4 regions of the Pseudoroseomonas sp. WGS1072 genome follow, and region 1 is predicted to be linked to each of the others. Evidence: riboswitches for the same ligand, from Rfam matches in the RefSeq annotation. Region 1 holds a riboswitch; each other region holds the start of a gene.
What was found. A riboswitch is a leader RNA that binds a small molecule or an ion and turns the genes downstream of it on or off. The one in region 1 is predicted to bind cobalamin.

Region 1 (3,993 bases):
GCCAGTATGAAGCCACCTTCCCCAAGCTCCAGGCGTCCAATATCGATCTGATTTCCCTGGAGTGCCACAACTCGCATGTTCCGATGGAGCTTCTGGAGCTCGTACGCGGCAAGAAGGTGATGGTCGGGGCCATCGACGTGGCGACCGACACCATCGAGACCCCGGAGGAAGTCGCCGCGACCCTGCGCAAGGCGCTCCAGTTCGTGGACGCGGACAAGCTCTGTCCCTGCACCAACTGCGGCATGGCGCCGCTCTCGCGCCGCGTTGCCCGAGGCAAGCTCCAGGCACTCAGCGCAGGTGCGGACATCATCAGGCGGGAACTCGCGGCCTGAACACTGGTCCATGGTGGGCGGGGTGAGTCGCTGAACCGCAGATCCGGCTGAAGATCGCCCCTCGGTGTTCCAAGGCGATTCTCACCGATACGGATCGGCGGGACACCTCGAACCGCTCCCGCCAGCGGCCGCGGAGATCGGCATTGCGCGATCCGAGACCGTGCACGGAGACGATGTCGTTGGAGGAGACGCCGGACCGCCCGGAACTGATCGATGTCATCGCCTCCATCCTGGGCGTCCGGCCGCAGGTCGCATAGACAGGTGCCTCGCACCAGGGAACCCCATGGCATGCACGGTGCCAACTACGCCTTGAAGGACGAGATCCGGGAATACTGGACCCGGCGCGCCGAGACCTTCGACCTGTCGCCCGGCCACGGCATGAAGAGCCTGGAGGAGCGCGACGCCTGGGCGGCGCTGCTCCGCCGCCACATGGGTGCCGAAGCACGTCGCGTGCTGGAACTGGCCTTCGGCACCGGCGAGGTCACCCGCGTGCTGCTGGGCATGGGGTGCGAGGTGACGGGGCTGGACCTGACCGAGGCCATGCTGCTGCGCGCCCGGGCCAAGCATGCGGGCACCCAGGACCTGCGCCTGTTCCTGGGCGATGCCGAGGACACGCGCGAGCCGGACGGCCGCTACGACGCCGTGGTCAGCCGTCACCTGGTCTGGACGCTGGTGGACCCGGCGGCGGCCTTTCGCGACTGGTTCCGGGTGCTGCGACCGGGCGGGCGGGTGGTCATCGCCGACGGCGACTACGTGCGCCTGTCCCGCATCGGGCAGCTCCGTCTGCGGCTGTCCGACTGGCTGAACCAGCGCCAGGGCGTCGTCGGCCCGGCGGTGGACTACGCCGCACACGAGGCCATCCAGCGGCAGGTGTTCTTTCGCCAGGGCCTGCGGCCGGAGCCGCTGCGGGCCATGCTGGAGGAGGCGGGCTTCACCGACTTCCGGCTGGAGCGCCCGCGCGGCCCGCACGCGGCGCAGCGCCGGGGTGCGCCGCTGCGGCAGAAGCTGCGCATTGGCATCTGGAACAGCTTCGTGCTGTCCTGTGGCAAGCCGGGTGGGAACTGAAGGTTGGTTGGCCTGACGCAGGTTCTTGCTGCATCAGGCCGGTAGGGACGTCAGCCGTGCGAGGCGCGGCTCAGGCGCGCCTGGAGCCAGCCGGTCGCCAGTCCCAGCGTGGCCCAGAACAGCAGGCTCACTGCGGTCACCCCCGCGATGAAGCGCTGGGTTAAGGCGTCCGGCACGGCCGATGCCTCGGCAGGCGCCGCCGGGGCGCCCCAGAGGTGCGGGAGAGCGATGACGATGACGGCCAGCACGGCCCAGGGCAGCCGCCGGGTGAAGGCGATCAGCGCCAGGCCGCCCGCCGTCAGCAGCGCCGTCGCCACCCACCAGACCTGACGGTCGGCGAGTTCTGCCACCGGCGTGCCGGGGAGCTTGGGTGGCAGGCCGATTGACGGGGCCAGGGTGAAGACCGCGAAGCCCGCCAGCCCCCAGAGCAGGCCCTGCCGCCAGTCCGCCACGGCGCCGCGCAGGGACATGGCCGCCCCCAGCAGCAGCGCGTAGGCGATGCCGGTCAGCATGTCGGCCAGCACGGTATAGAGCGTCCGCTCCAGCCCGTCCTCCGGCGCCCAGGCTTCGGCGCCATGCTCGTGCGCCTCGGCAGCGTGGTCGGCGTGCCCCGGCGCGGCGCTGTCCTGGTGCTCGTAGGTCTCGGCCACGAGGATGGTGGGCACCGTGTTCCACTGGTGCCCGAGGCTGGCCACGGCGCCCGCCAGGATGCCCGCGAACAGCGCCACGGCCAGAAGCCGCCTGAGATGGTCCATCATGGTCCGGCTCAGTGGCAGGGGAAGCCGTTGGAGTGGCGGGTGTCATGCGCGGCGTTGTGCAGCAGGTCGTTGTGCGCGAAGCCGACGCCCCAGAGCAGCAGGGTGCCGAAGGCCAGGGCGAGGACGCTGGCCAGCACGCGGCCAGTGCTGCTGGCCGCGGCCTGATGGATGGAAGCCGATGTGGCTGGGATCTGCATGAGGAGGCGCTCCGCCGACGCGCCCCGCGCCGGTCCAGAAGGTTGACCACGCCCCGGCAGGTCTCCTGGCTCGCGAATCCTGACCGATGCGCCTGCCTTCCCGGCACCGGGGTGCCAGTGGCCTGCCCAACGGGCAGACGGCGCATCGGTGATCCGCCAACAGTTGCGGGGGCAGCCGCCGACTGAACTCCGATCGGAGCCGCACGACGTTCCCTTTTCACTCGCTCGCGCGAGACCGGTGCGGCGCCTAGGCTATCGTGTGGCGCTTGGCAGGTACAAGTTCTGACAGCCCTTGTCCGGCAGCCCACTCAAGAAGTTACGCCAGTCCGCAGCACCATGCCGTCTTGCAAAAAAATGATATGTTATCACATAACTACTAAATGACCTTGGTATCAGAAGCCTTGACGTCGGCTGATTCGCAGGCGCCGCGCATGCTGGCCGCTGCCGAACCGATCATCCTCGCCAGCATTCTCGCTCCCACCGTGTCGCTCGCGGTCTGAGGGCGCAACCTGCCCAGGCCGCTTCTGCGGGATGCGCAGCGCTTGGCCCAGCAGGCGCCGTTCGTGTGTTCCGGGATAGGTGAGCCAGATATCGCGGTGATGCAGGCGCTCGCGGGTTTTGAGCCTCCGCTGCACCCGGCGCTGCTGGCCGACATGCTGTTCCTCGCCAACTTGTTCGCCGAGGTGTCGGACAGTCAGCAAGTCCGCCTGCGTTTGGAAGCCGTTTCGGACGATAGCTGCGCGCTGTTCCATGCCGATGCGGTGCGCCTGCGCCTTCTCTGCACCTATTGCGGCGATGGGACCGAATGGCTGGCGCGGGCGGGCGGGGCGGCGGAAGCCCGGCGCTTGCGCGACGGGGACGCCCTGCCCGACCGCGCCAGCATTCAGCATCTGCCCATCGGCGCCGCCGCCATCCTGTGTGGTGAAGCCGGGATGCCTGACCACGGCTGCATCCACCAATCCCCACCCATGCCACGCGACGCGACCGGCCGCGCCTTGCACCCGCGCCTGCTGCTCTGCATCGACCCGGCCGAAGAGGACTGACCGCCATGGCGAGCCAAGCGCAATCCCCGACCGACCCTCGGCTGCCTGTCACCGAGCTGTCCGCTTCCTCGGCGCCGGGAAGGCCACCTTGCTGAACCAAGTCCCGGCGAACCGCGAAGGACGGCGTGTCGCTGTCATCGTCAACGACATGTCGGAGGTGAACATCGACGCTGCCCTGGTCGAGCAGGGCGGCGGCCTATCGCGTACCGAGGAGAAGCTGGTGGAGATGTCGAATGGCTGCATCTGCTGCACCCTGCGGGACGACCTGATGCAGGAGGTGCGGCGCCTGGCCGAGGAAGGCCGCTTCGACGCGCTTCTGATCGAGAGCACGGGCATCAGCGAGCCCATGCCGGTGGCCGCCACCTTCGACTTCCGCGACGAGAACGGGCAGTCGCTTGACGATATCGCCCGCCTCGACACCATGGTGACGGTGGTGGATGCCCAGGCCTTCCTGCGTGACTACGGCTCCGCCGACACCCTGGCCACGTGCGGCGAGACGGCGGGCGAAGGCGACACCCGGCTGCTGGTGGACCTGCTGGTGGAGCAGGTGGAGTTCGCCGACGTCATCGTGGTGAACAAGGCGGACCTGGTGAACGCG
Region 2 (3,993 bases), 1.3 Mb from region 1:
GCCCCAGATGATCGGCGGCGCGACGCAGCGGCTGCCGTAGGACTGCACCCAGCCATGCCGGGTGAAGGCGTAGCCGTCGAGCTGCTCGCCGAAGTACTTCACCATGTCGTTGCGCTCGAACTCGCCATGCACCAGCACGTCGAGCCCGACCTCCTCCTGCCAGCGCAGGGCCTCGTCGATCCAGGCCTCGACCCGCCGCTCGTAGCCCTCCGCGTCCAGCGTGCCGCGCGCCAGGGCGGCGCGGGCCTGCCGCACCTCGGGCGTCTGCGGGAAGGAGCCGATGGTGGTGGTGGGAAAGTCGGGCAGGCCGAGCCGTGCCCGCTGTGCCGCGCGGCGGGCCGGGAAGGCGCCGGCGCGCCGGGCCATCTCCGGCGTCACGGCGGCGAGGCGCGCCCGCACCTCGGGCCGGTGCGCGGCGGCGCTCTCCGCCCGCCCCTGCCGCGCCCGGTCGCTGGCGGCCAGGGCCTGGGCGATGGCGGCCTCGCCCTCGTCCAGGCCGCGTGCCAGGGCGGCCACCTCCTCCAGCTTCTGGGTGGCGAAGGCGAGCCAGGACCGTACCGCCGGGTCGAGCCCCCGCTGGCCCTCCCCGCCCTCCTGGGCCAGATCGACCGGGACGTGCAGCAGGCTGCAGGAGGGGGCGACGATCAGCCGCCGCGTCCCCCGCCGCTCCGCCACCCGCCGCAGGGTGCCCAGCGCCGCGCGCAGGTCGCAACGCCAGACATTGCGGCCGTCCACCAGGCCGAGCGACAGCCAGCGCTCCGGGGGGAGCAGATCGAGCGCCGGCTCCAGGTCGGCCGCGCCGCGAACCAGGTCGAGATGCAGCCCGGCCACCGGCAGGCTGGCGGCGGTGGCCAGATTGTCGGCCATCGGGCCGAAATAGCTGGTCAGCAGCAGGTCGGGCGTGGCGCCCTCCGCCAGGGCGGCATAGGCGCGGCGGAAGGCCTCGCGCGCCGCCTCGGAGAGATCGAGCGCCAGGGCGGGCTCGTCCATCTGCACCCAGGCGCAGTTCGCTGCGGCCAGTTCGCCCAGGAGCCTGGCATAGAGCGGCAGCAGGCGGTCCAGCAGGCCGAGCGGGTCCGAGCCGTCCTCCGTCTTGCTGAGCAGCAGGAAGCTGACCGGGCCGAGCAGCACCGGGCGGGTGCGCAGCGGCAGGGCCTCGCGGAAGGCCGCCAGGGGGCGGTTCTCCGTCAGCTCGAAGCGCTGCCCGGCGGAGAGGCGCGGCACCAGGTAGTGGTAGTTGGTGTCGAACCACTTGGTCATCTCGAGCGCCGGCAGGCCGGCCGCGATGCCGGCGGACCGCTCGGCCGCGGTGCCACGCGCGCCGCGCGCCAGGGCGAAGGCGGTCGCGAGCGACACCGGCCCACCTCGCCAGCCATAGCCCTCGGGGATGGCGCCCAGCATGCCGGCAGTGTCGAGCACCTGGTCGTAGAGCGCGAAATCGTTGCTCGGGATGTGGCTGATGCCCTGGCCGGCCTGGAGCTGCCAGTGCCGCTGGCGCAGGCCCCGCGCGGCCTCCAGCAGACCGGCCTCGTCCAGTTCGCCCGCCCAGTGCGCCTCCAGCGCGGATTTCAGCTCGCGCCGGGCGCCGATGCGGGGGAAGCCCAGATTGGCGGCGACGGTCATGCGCCGCCCTCCGGCCGGGCGGTGGCGGTGGCCGGGCCGGAGGGGCCCCGTTGGAAGGTCGTCATGCTCTCGGTCCTGCCTCCGGTTCACCCCGCCCGGCGGCCTGGTCTGGTGCGACGCCGGCAGGTCTCCTGGCTCGCGGCGTTCCGGGGCATGGCGCCCAGGACACCGCCGGCCCGGCCTTCCCGCGCGCCCCGGAGGGTGGCGCAGTGGCCCGCCGCGGAGGCTTCCACGGCGAATGGGCCAGCGGCACGCCGCTGACAGTTGCGGGGGCAGCCGCCGACTGGCTCCCGGGCGCGATGGCCCGGCCGGAGCGCACGGCGTTCCCTTTTCACCCGCTCGCGCGGGACCGGCGACACATAAAGATATACTTATGTTAAATAGATCTGGCAAGCCGGCTCCAGTGGCCACCGGTCCGGACAGAAGCCCCTTTGCCGCCGCCCCCGAAGGCTCTAAGCGCGGCGGCATGGCCGCTGCCCTTCCGCCCCCCGAGACCACCCGCGCCCTGACCGCCCGCCTCTGGCGGCATTATGTCCGGCATCACAAGGGCGGCATCCTGCTCGCCCTGGTCTGCACCGGGGCGCTGGCGGGGCTGACCGCGCTCTATCCGCTGGTCATCCAGCAGGCCTTCGACCTGTTCACCGCCGGCGACGGGCGCATCGTCTGGCTGATCCCGCCGGCCATCATCCTGCTCACCGCCGCGAAGTCGCTGGCGCAGTACGGCCAGGCCATCTCGGTGCAGGCGGTGGTGCTGCGCGTCATCGAGCGCATCCAGAACGACCTGTTCCGCGCCCTGACCCGCACCGACCTCGCGCTGGTCGCGCATGACGCCCCGGCCCGCCATGCCGCCCGCTTCACCGCCGATGCCCAGGCGATCCGCGAGGCGCTGACCAAGGCGATCAACGCCCTGGCCGACGGGCTCACCGTCATCGGCCTCGCCGCCGCGATGGTCTGGCTGGACTGGCACATGAGCCTGATCCTGGCGGTCATCTATCCGGTGGCGGTGGTGCCGGTGATGAAGCTCGGCAAGCGCATCCGCCGGGCGTCGAGCGGCATGCAGGCGCGCGTCGGCGACACCGCCGCCCTGCTGACCGAGAGCTTCGCCGCCGCCCGCGTGGTGCGTACCTACGGGCTGGAGGCGCAGGAGGAGCATCGCGCCGGCCGCGCCTTCGCCGATCTGCGCGAGGCGCTGCTCTCCATCGCCCGCACCCGCGCCAAGCTCGACCCGATCCTGGAGGCGCTCGGCGGCGTCGCGGTCGCCGGGGTGCTGGCCTTCGTCGGCTGGAAGGTCTCGACCGGGCGCGGCACGGTGGGCGAGTTCACCGGCTTCATCTCCGCGCTGCTGCTGGCGACGCGGCCGATGCGCTCGCTGGGCGCGCTGAACGCGGCCCTGCAGGAAGGCTTCGGCGGGCTGATCCGGGTGTTCTCGGTGATGGACCGGCGCCCCGCCATCACCACGCCGGACGGCGCGCCACCGCTGCCCGAGGGGCCGGGGCGGCTGGTGCTGGAGCATGTCGGCTTCCACTATCCGGGCGGCGACGCGGCCGCCCCGCAGGCGGCGCTGGAGGATCTCTCGCTCACCGCCGAGCCGGGGCAGACGGTGGCGCTGGTCGGCCCCTCCGGCGCCGGCAAGTCCACCGCCCTCGCCCTGCTGCCGCGCCTCTACGACCCGACGGCCGGGCGCATCACGCTGGACGGCGCCGAGATCCGTTCCGTGACGCTGGAAAGCCTGCGCGGCGCCATGGCCTATGTCGGGCAGGACGCGGTGATCTTCGACGACACGGCGCTGGCCAACATCGCCTGCGGCCATCCCGGCGCCGGGCGGGCGGAGGTGGAGGCGGCGGCCCGCGCCGCCGCCGCGCACGACTTCATCGCCGCGCTCCCGCAGGGCTACGACACGGTGCTCGGGCCCGGGGGCTCGCGCCTCTCGGGCGGGCAGAAGCAGCGCATCGCCCTGGCCCGCGCCCTGCTGCGCAATCCGCGCGTGCTGCTGCTGGACGAGGCGACCAGCGCGCTGGACGCCGAGAACGAGGCCGCCATCGGCCGGGCGCTGGAGAGGCTGCGGGCCGGGCGCACCACCCTCGTCGTCGCGCACCGCCTGGCGACGGTGCAGGAGGCGGACCGCATCATCGTCATGCAGGAGGGGCGCGCCACCGAGAGCGGCACCCATGCCGAGCTGATGGCGCGGGACGGGCTCTATGCGCGGATGGTGCGGACGCAGGCCTTCGCGGCCGGCTGACGCCGGCGCCGCCTATTCCCGCCGCAGGATGCCGTCGACCAGCCGGTCGGCCCAGGGGCGGCTGCGGAAGGCGGCGCGCAGCGCGTCCTCGTCATAATCCTCCCGCACCCAGTCGAGGAAAGGCTTGGGGC
Region 3 (3,993 bases), 130 kb from region 1:
TGACCGGGCCGCCGGCGCGCAGCAGCGCGTCCAGCCGCGTCCGCAGCGGCGCCGCCAGGGTGGAGAGGGCGTCGAGCCGCGCATCCGCCCGCCCATCCCCCGGCAGCAGGGCCAGCGGGATGCCGCGGGCGCGGCAGAGCGCCGCCACCTCCTCGGCGCCGTAGCGCCAGTAGTCCAGCCCGCCGAGCAGGCGGATGACGATGCAGCGCGCCCGCTCCAGCACGCTCTCGGCATAGAGATCGACCGAGAGCGGGTGGCGCAGCCGGGCCAGGCTGGCCAGCCGCAGCGAGGGGCGCGGGGCGGGCAGGCTGTCCCAGGCCGCGGCGGCGGCGGCGAGGTCGCTGTCGGTGAAGGAGAGCAGCACCAGCTCGGCCGGGCTCTGGCCGAGGTCGATGGCGGCCTCGGCCTCGTCCAGGGATCGGGTCTCGCGGGGGAGGAGATGCACGGTGCCGGGGCGCTCCCGAGGTTCAGGCGATCCATCCGCATCTGGGGAGGGCCGGACCGGTGGTCATCCCCAAGGCCGCCTCCCCGCGGGTGCTCAGCCCAGGATGATCCGGGCGATGCCGTCCTGGTCCATCCCGCTGCGGCCGATGATGACGACATGGCCGTCGCGGTCGTCCGGCCAGGGGCGGTCGAACTCCTGCCGGAAGCGGGTGCCGACGCCCTGCACGACCAGCCGCATCGGCTTGCCCGCCAGGCGCACGAAGCCCTTCATCCGCAGCACGTCATGCGCCTCGGCCGCCCGCCGCAGGCGCGCCACCAGCGCGTCCGCCTCCGCGATCTCGGGCAGGACGATGACGAAGCTGTCGAAGTCGTCATGCTCGTGCGCGCCGTCCTCGGCATCGTGGTGCGAGGGGCGGGCGGCGAGGTCGTCCTCGGCCGCGGCGCCGAGGCCGAGCAGCAGCGCCGCATCCAGCGCCCCCTCCCGGGCCGGCACCACCTTGACGGCGCGCGGCAGGCCGGCGGCGATCTCGCCGGTCAGCCGCTCCAGCGCGGCGGCATCCAGCAGATCGGCCTTGTTCAGCACCACGAGGTCGGCGCTGGCGAGCTGGTCCTCGTAGACCTCGGCCAGCGGATTGTCGTGATCGAGCGACGGGTCGGCCGCGCGCTGCGCCGCGACCGCCGCGGGGTCGTCGGCGAAGCGGCCCTCGGCCACGGCGGGGCCGTCGACCACGGTGATCACGCCATCGACGGTGACGCGGGAGCGGATGCCGGGCCAGTTGAAGGCCTTGATCAGCGGCTTCGGCAGGGCGAGGCCGGAGGTCTCGATCAGGATGTGCTCCGGCGGCTCCGGCCGGTCGAGCAGTGCCTGCATGGTCGGGATGAAGTCGTCGGCCACGGTGCAGCAGAGGCAGCCATTGGCCAGCTCGACGATGTTCTCCTCGGCGCAGCCCGGGATGCCGCAGCTCTTCAGCGTCTCGCCATCGATGCCGAGCGCGCCGAACTCGTTGACGATGATGGCGATGCGCCGCCCCTCCGCCTGCGCCATCACCTGGCGCAACAGCGTCGTCTTCCCGGCGCCGAGGAAGCCGGTGACGATGGTGGCGGGGGTCTTCTCCAGCGTGCTCATGCGGCGGACTCCGGGGCGGGAAGGAGGGAGGGCAGCCGGCCGAGCACGGCGCGGCGCAGCGATTCGGGGCGGCGGGAGGGCAGCACGGCGCCACTGGGATGGGCGGCGTAGGTGGCGCCATAGGCCAGCAGGTCGGCGGCCTGCCCCGCCTCCAGATGGCCGAGCAGATAGCTCCACTTGCCCGGAGCGGTCATGGCGGCGGCGCAGCCGCGCTCGCAGACGGCCAGGCAGGTGACGGGGCGCAGCGCGACCGGCGGCGCGGGATGGGCGGCCAGCGCCGCCGCCACGGCGTCGTGCAGCCGGCGGCCGGGCGGCGTCTCACCCTCGGCGAGCGGCCGGTCGGCGCGGCAGGTGACACAGACCAGCAGCGTGGGCGGCTCCCGGTTCGGCTCGATCATCGGCACGGCGGTCCTCCGTCGCGAGGCGGTCACGGAGTGCCGACCGCCCGGCGCCATGCGGCGACCGGGTCGAGGCGCCGGGAGGACGGAACCCCCGGACACATCGCCGCCCGCCGGGGCACCCCGCCCGGTGGCACGATCCGATGGGGATGGCAGGTCTCCTGGCTCACGGATCGGGCGCGCCCCGCCGGCCTTCCCGGCCACCCCTCGCGGCGCGGCCAGTGGCATGTCGGCGGGCCGCTCTCCGCCTACAGTTGCGGGGGCAGCCGCGGCCTGGGGCCCCGGGGAGCCCGCACCGCATTCCCTTTTCACCCCCGCCCCGGCAGCCGCCGATGGCGGGAGACCATCTGGCCGTCTCCTAGGCGGCGGGGTGGCGGCGAGTCAATCGCCGCCACCCCGCCCGGCTGAAACCGCGACGCCGCCGCCACAACGGGTCAGCCCCGGGCGAAGGACACAATTCGATCCGGCCCGCCTCCGGGCGCGGCTTGGCCGCGAAGTTCCCATGACTTCGGGAATGGAACAAGCGGCGCAATATGTAATAGGGATAAAGTGTAAATTACTTGAATAGGGAGATTCCGAAAGAAATCACGAAGGGTCTATATCACCAGGGCGGCGTTATCGCGGTAATCCATTCGGCGGCGCGGCCGGAAATGCGATTTTCGGTAGACTCTGAGACGAGGCTGTATTAGGTTTCCTCACCAATAGATGTGGCGGCACAGAATTGTGTCATTTTCGGGGCGGCGCGGCTGAAACTGGCCGGGCCTGGCCCCTCGTGGCCGCCACCCCTCGGAACCGATCATGGAGGTGTCCGCCCCCGCCCGGCGGAGGGCAGACCGCAAGGCAGACACATGGACAATCCAGCGCAGACCCCCCCGTCACCCCCGGCGGCGATCCCGGCCGACCGGCCCGGCGGGGCCACCACCGACCCGATGGCCGAGCAGGCCCCGGTGAAGATCGCCCTCCGGCATGTCTACAAGGTGTTCGGCGATGATCCCGACGCCGCGCTCCGCATGGTGCGGCAGGGCCGCGACAAGGACACCATCAAGGCCGAGACCGGCTGCACCCTCGGCGTCAACGACGCCAGCTTCGACATCCATGCCGGCGAGATCTTCGTCATCATGGGCCTCTCCGGCTCCGGCAAATCCACCCTGCTGCGGCTGCTGAACCGCCTGATCGAACCCTCGGCCGGCGAGATCTTCATCGACGGCCAGGACATCACGAAGATGTCGAAGCGCGAGCTGATTGAGCTGCGCCGCCGCGACATGAGCATGGTCTTCCAGTCCTTCGCCCTGCTGCCCAACCGCACGGTGATCGACAACGCGGCCTTCGGGCTGGAGGTGGCCGGCATTGGCGAGGCGGAGCGGCGGCGCAAGGCCATGGCGGCGCTGGAGGGCGTCGGCCTCGCCGCCTATGCCGAGAGCCGGCCGGACCAGCTCTCGGGCGGCATGAAGCAGCGCGTCGGCCTCGCCCGCGCCCTGGCGAGCGAGCCCAGCGTGCTGCTGATGGACGAGGCCTTCTCGGCGCTCGATCCGTTGATCCGCACCGAGATGCAGGACGAGCTGCTGCGTCTGCAGTCCGAGCAGAGCCGCACCATCATCTTCGTCAGCCACGATCTCGACGAGGCCATGCGCATCGGCGACCGCATCGCCATCATGCAGCACGGCAATGTCGTGCAGGTCGGCACGCCGGACGAGATCGTGACCAACCCGGCCAACGACTATGTCCGCTCCTTCTTCCGCAACGTGGATGTGTCGCAGGTCTTCCGCGCCGGCGACATCGCGCGCGAGACGCAGGTGACGCTGATCGACCGGCGCGGCATGGCGGTGCACGCGGCGCTGGAGCGGATGCGCCGGCACGACCGCGACGTCGCCATCGTCGTCGGGCGGGACAAGCGCTACCACGGCATGGTCAGCGCCGAATCCCTCGCCCGCGCGGCGCGTGACGGCGGGGCGGACCCCTATCACCGCGCCTTCCTGCCGGAGGTGGAGCCCATCGCCGCCGCCGAGACCCTGTCCGACGTGATGG
Region 4 (3,993 bases), on a different contig from region 1:
GACCGAGCAGGTCCAGCTGCCGCCCGGCTATACCATCACTTGGGGCGGCCAGTTCGAGAACCTCGCCAAGGCCCGCGACCGGCTGAGCGTCGTGGTGCCCGCCTGCTTCCTGCTCATCATCGTCCTGCTCTTCGCGGCGCTGGGTTCGGTCCGGGACGCCCTGCTGGTCTTCAGCGGGGTGCCCCTGGCCCTGTCCGGCGGCCTCCTGGCGCTCTGGCTGCGGGACATGCCGTTCTCCGTCCCGGCGGCGGTGGGCTTCATCGCGCTCTCCGGCGTGGCGGTGCTGAACGGCTTGGTGATGGCGACCTCCATCAAAGGCCTGATGCAGCAGGGGCACCTGTCCCTGCGGGACGCGGTCTACCAGGGCGCCATGATCCGTCTGCGGCCCGTGGCCATGACGGCGCTGGTGGCGTCGCTGGGCTTCGTCCCCATGGCCCTGGCCACCGGAGCGGGCGCCGAGGTCCAGAAGCCGCTGGCCACCGTGGTCATCGGCGGCCTGATCAGCGCGACCTTGCTGACCCTGCTGGTGCTGCCCGCCCTCTACGTGCGCTTCGGGCGTGTCCAGAAGCCCGTGCCGGAGGACGTCGTTCCTGCCGGGGCGCGGCACGCCGCGGCCGAGTGAGTCCGCCGGGAGGGGCGTCCAGCCCCTCCCGGCGACACAGTCCACCCACCAACGAGGACATAAAACGTGCGGACAATCCTTCTCGCGGCCCTGGCGGCCGTCTCGCTCTCCACCGGCGCGCTGGCGCAGTCCCATGGCCACAGTGACCAGGGCGCCCATGGCGGCCGCATGCAGGACATCGTCGGCGTGCATGCCGAGCTTCTGGTGTCCGACCGGACCCTGACGGTCCACCTCTACGACGAGGCGGGGAAGCCGGTCCCGTCGGCGGGCTACACGGTGTCCGCGCTGGTCGGCTCCGGCCAGGCGCGCCAGGTCGTGCAACTGGCGCCGGGTACCGAGAACACCCTGGCCGGGACGGCCGCGAGCGCCCCTCCGGGCGGCGCCCCCGTGACCCTGCAGGTCAAGAACCCCGCCGGGCGCAGCGGCCAGGCGCGCTTCTGACACAGTTGGGAGCCGCGCCGTCCGTCTCGGGCAACGCGGCTCCGCACCGTCGCGGGGAAGTGCACGAGGTTAGAGGCTGGCGCCATTCTTCAGGGCTGGAACCTCCCATGGCTGGAGGTGCGAACCACCGCGCAGGTGGACTACGACAGGTCACCGATGGAGGTTCAGATGGGGCAGGTTCATGACCACGGTGCAGGAAATGCCAATTCCGCCGCGCTCGCCACGGCCTTGGGGCTGACGGGCACCTTTCTACTTGCCGAGATCATGGGCGCCTACGTCTTCAACAGTCTGGCTCTGCTGTCCGACGCGGCGCACATGCTGACCGACACGCTGGCCCTCGCGGTGGCCCTGGTTGCGATCCGAGTCGGCCGTCGCCCCGCCGATAGGCGGCGCACCTGGGGCTACCACCGCTTCGAGATCCTGGCGGCTGCGTTTAATGCCTCGCTGCTGTTCCTTGTCGCCCTGTACATCCTCTACGAGGCGTACCAGCGCTTCCGCGAGCCTGCCGAGGTGGGCAGCCTGGGCATGCTCGCGGTCGCCGTCCTTGGCTTGCTGGTGAACTGGATCGCCATGCGCCTTCTGGCCGGGGGCAGCGAAAGCAGCCTCAACGTCAAGGGCGCCTACCTGGAGGTCTGGAGCGACTTCCTCGGCTCCGTCGCGGTCATTGTCGGCGCCCTGGTCATCTGGGCCACCGGCTGGACCTGGGTGGACCCGGTGCTCGGCGTCGGCATCGCCTTCTGGGTGCTGCCGCGGACCTGGACCCTGCTGTCGGAGGCCGTCGACGTCCTGCTGGAGAGCGTGCCCCGCGGCATCGATCTGGATGCCGTCGAGGAGGCCGTGCGCGGGACGGCCGGGGTGCGCGACATCCACGACCTCCATGTCTGGGCGTTGACCAGCGGCAAGGTCGCGCTGTCGGCGCACGTCGTGGTCGACGCCTCGCTGTCCTGGGAGGACAGGCTGGAAGACGTGCTGGGTGCCATGCTCAGGGAAAGGTTCGGCATCACGCACGTGACCGTCCAGGCCGAGTTGGCGGGCGCGCACGGCGGGGTCACCGAGGACAGGTGGGGCGAGCCGGACCAGGGGCACGCCCACGGTTGAGAGGGCGTCCCTCCGTTCCGTCATTCATCGGCGAGTTTAACCAGCGGTAGGCTGGCACTCGCTTGCCCAATGCGCGTGCTTAAAGATACGCTGCCCCGGCACCGGTCTCGCGCAAGCGGGATAAAAGGGAACGCCGTGCGGCTCTCACCAGGCCAAGTCGGCGGCTACCCCCGTAACTGTGGACGGGTCGCCGATGCTTCGTCTGCCCCCAGGCAGGTCACTGGTGCCGGTTGGCACCGGGAAGGCAGGAATGTTGGCAAAGACCCGTGAGCCAGGAGACCTGCCGGTGCATGGTCAACCTTCTTGGTCGGCGCGGGGTGCGCCGACGGGGACAATGTCATGCACGTTCAATCCACCAGTTCGGCAGCGCCATCGGCAACAACGTCCAGCGCAGGTCGCGTCGTCGCCAGCATCGTCACCTTGGCTTTCGGGGCCTTCCTCGTCTGGGGCGTCGGCTTCGCCCACAACGACCTCCTGCACAACGCGGCACACGACACGCGCCACTCCAACGGCTTTCCTTGTCACTGAGGCGCGAGATGTTGTCCCACATCAGGCAGCTGTTCGCTGTCGCGCTCATCGCTGGCGCCTTGGCCGGGACCGTCGCGACGGTCGGCCACCAGTTGAGGACGGTACCCATAATCCTGGCCGCCGAGGCCTACGAGCAGGCGCCGGAAGCCAGTTCCACTCCATGGAAGGAACACTCGGTTCCTGAAAGCGGCGCGCAGCACCATAAGGCGGAAGCCTGGTCGCCAGAGGACGGCGTTGAACGCACCGTCTACACGCTTGCGGCCGATCTGCTGACGAGCATCGGATACGGGCTGATGTTGGTGGCGATCCTGTCTCTCGTGAAGACCGGCATCGACTGGAAGCAGGGACTGCTGTGGGGTCTAGCGGGCTTCGTCGTCTTCAGCGTGGCGCCGTCCATGGGATTGCCGCCGAAGCTGCCCGGCACGCCGGTTGCCGATCTGACGGACAGGCAGACCTGGTGGGTGGCAACGGCCGCGCTCACTGGCGTGGGTCTAGGTCTGATTCGGTTCGGGAAGAACCCGGTCCTGGCCGTGCTGGGGGTGTTCAGTCTGGTTCTGCCGCACCTCTACGGAGCGCCTGCTGCCCCTACGGAGATCTCTGCGGTACCGGAGGAGCTGACACGCCAATTCGTGGCGGCAGCCATGGTGGTGAGCCTGTTGTCCTGGGCCGCGCTAGGAGCGGCGGTCGGCTCGCTGCACAGCCGCCTCATCCAGCGGCGGGGATGAAGCCAAAGCTCGCCTGGGTCTGCTCAGGAGCTTGAACTCCGCAAGGGCTGGGGCAGACCTGTGCGGGCCACGGACAACACCATCGCCCGCATTATCCGCATGGTGGAGGAGGCCTCGGCCTCCCGCGCGCCCACCCAGCGCTTCATCGAGCGGTTCTCGACCTACTGGACCCCGGGCGCGATGGTGGTCTCCGCCCTGGTCATCCTGGTGCCGCCCTTCCTGCTGGGCTGGGACTGGTGGACGAGCATCTACCGCGGCCTTCGACAAAACCGGCACGCTGACGGCGGGCCGCCCGAAGATGACCGACGTGCTCCCGGCGCCGGGGACGCCGGCCTGGGATCTGCTGGCCTACGCCGCGGCCGTGGAGCAGGGATCCTCGCACCCGCTGGCCAAGGCTGTCATGGCTGAAGTCGGGGCGCGTGGCATCGCGACACCACCGGCCTCGGACCAGGCCGCCGTGCCGGGCAAGGCTGTCACCGCCACGGTAGGCGGCCGGAAGGTCAGCGTCGGCAGCCCGCGCCACGCGGCGAAGGCAGGCGCCCAGGTGGGCGGCCTCGCCGAGCAGTTCACCGAGCTGGA

Region 2: another riboswitch for cobalamin. It lies ahead of metE (5-methyltetrahydropteroyltriglutamate--homocysteine S-methyltransferase); the one in region 1 lies ahead of ACF3NH_RS04060 (CbtB domain-containing protein).
Region 3: another riboswitch for cobalamin. It lies ahead of ACF3NH_RS04675 (DUF1636 family protein); the one in region 1 lies ahead of ACF3NH_RS04060 (CbtB domain-containing protein).
Region 4: another riboswitch for cobalamin. It lies ahead of ACF3NH_RS21565 (CbtB domain-containing protein); the one in region 1 lies ahead of ACF3NH_RS04060 (CbtB domain-containing protein).

The regions. Positions count from the first base shown of each region.
Region 1 covers NZ_JBMPSU010000001.1:840,154-844,146, forward strand. The annotation lists partial or broken gene ACF3NH_RS04045 (methionine synthase) at 1-332, shown strand, start outside; gene ACF3NH_RS04050 (class I SAM-dependent methyltransferase) at 621-1,397, shown strand; gene ACF3NH_RS04055 (CbtA family protein) at 1,448-2,155, opposite strand; gene ACF3NH_RS04060 (CbtB domain-containing protein) at 2,164-2,352, opposite strand; cobalamin riboswitch at 2,391-2,607, opposite strand; gene ACF3NH_RS04065 (DUF1826 domain-containing protein) at 2,895-3,395, shown strand; partial or broken gene zigA (zinc metallochaperone GTPase ZigA) at 3,401-3,993, shown strand, end outside.
Region 2 covers NZ_JBMPSU010000001.1:2,126,153-2,130,145, reverse strand. The annotation lists gene metE (5-methyltetrahydropteroyltriglutamate--homocysteine S-methyltransferase) at 1-1,623, opposite strand, end outside; cobalamin riboswitch at 1,728-1,992, opposite strand; gene ACF3NH_RS10165 (ABC transporter ATP-binding protein) at 2,090-3,862, shown strand; gene ACF3NH_RS10160 (tyrosine-protein phosphatase) at 3,875-3,993, opposite strand, start outside.
Region 3 covers NZ_JBMPSU010000001.1:973,364-977,356, reverse strand. The annotation lists gene cobN (cobaltochelatase subunit CobN) at 1-445, opposite strand, end outside; gene cobW (cobalamin biosynthesis protein CobW) at 539-1,570, opposite strand; gene ACF3NH_RS04675 (DUF1636 family protein) at 1,567-1,968, opposite strand; cobalamin riboswitch at 2,103-2,330, opposite strand; gene proV (glycine betaine/L-proline ABC transporter ATP-binding protein ProV) at 2,898-3,993, shown strand, end outside.
Region 4 covers NZ_JBMPSU010000005.1:37,600-41,592, reverse strand. The annotation lists gene ACF3NH_RS21580 (efflux RND transporter permease subunit) at 1-622, shown strand, start outside; gene ACF3NH_RS21575 (hypothetical protein) at 689-1,063, shown strand; gene ACF3NH_RS21570 (cation diffusion facilitator family transporter) at 1,232-2,161, shown strand; cobalamin riboswitch at 2,247-2,463, shown strand; gene ACF3NH_RS21565 (CbtB domain-containing protein) at 2,501-2,689, shown strand; gene ACF3NH_RS21560 (CbtA family protein) at 2,698-3,414, shown strand; gene ACF3NH_RS21555 (P-type ATPase) at 3,475-3,822, shown strand; partial or broken gene ACF3NH_RS21550 (heavy metal translocating P-type ATPase) at 3,713-3,946, shown strand.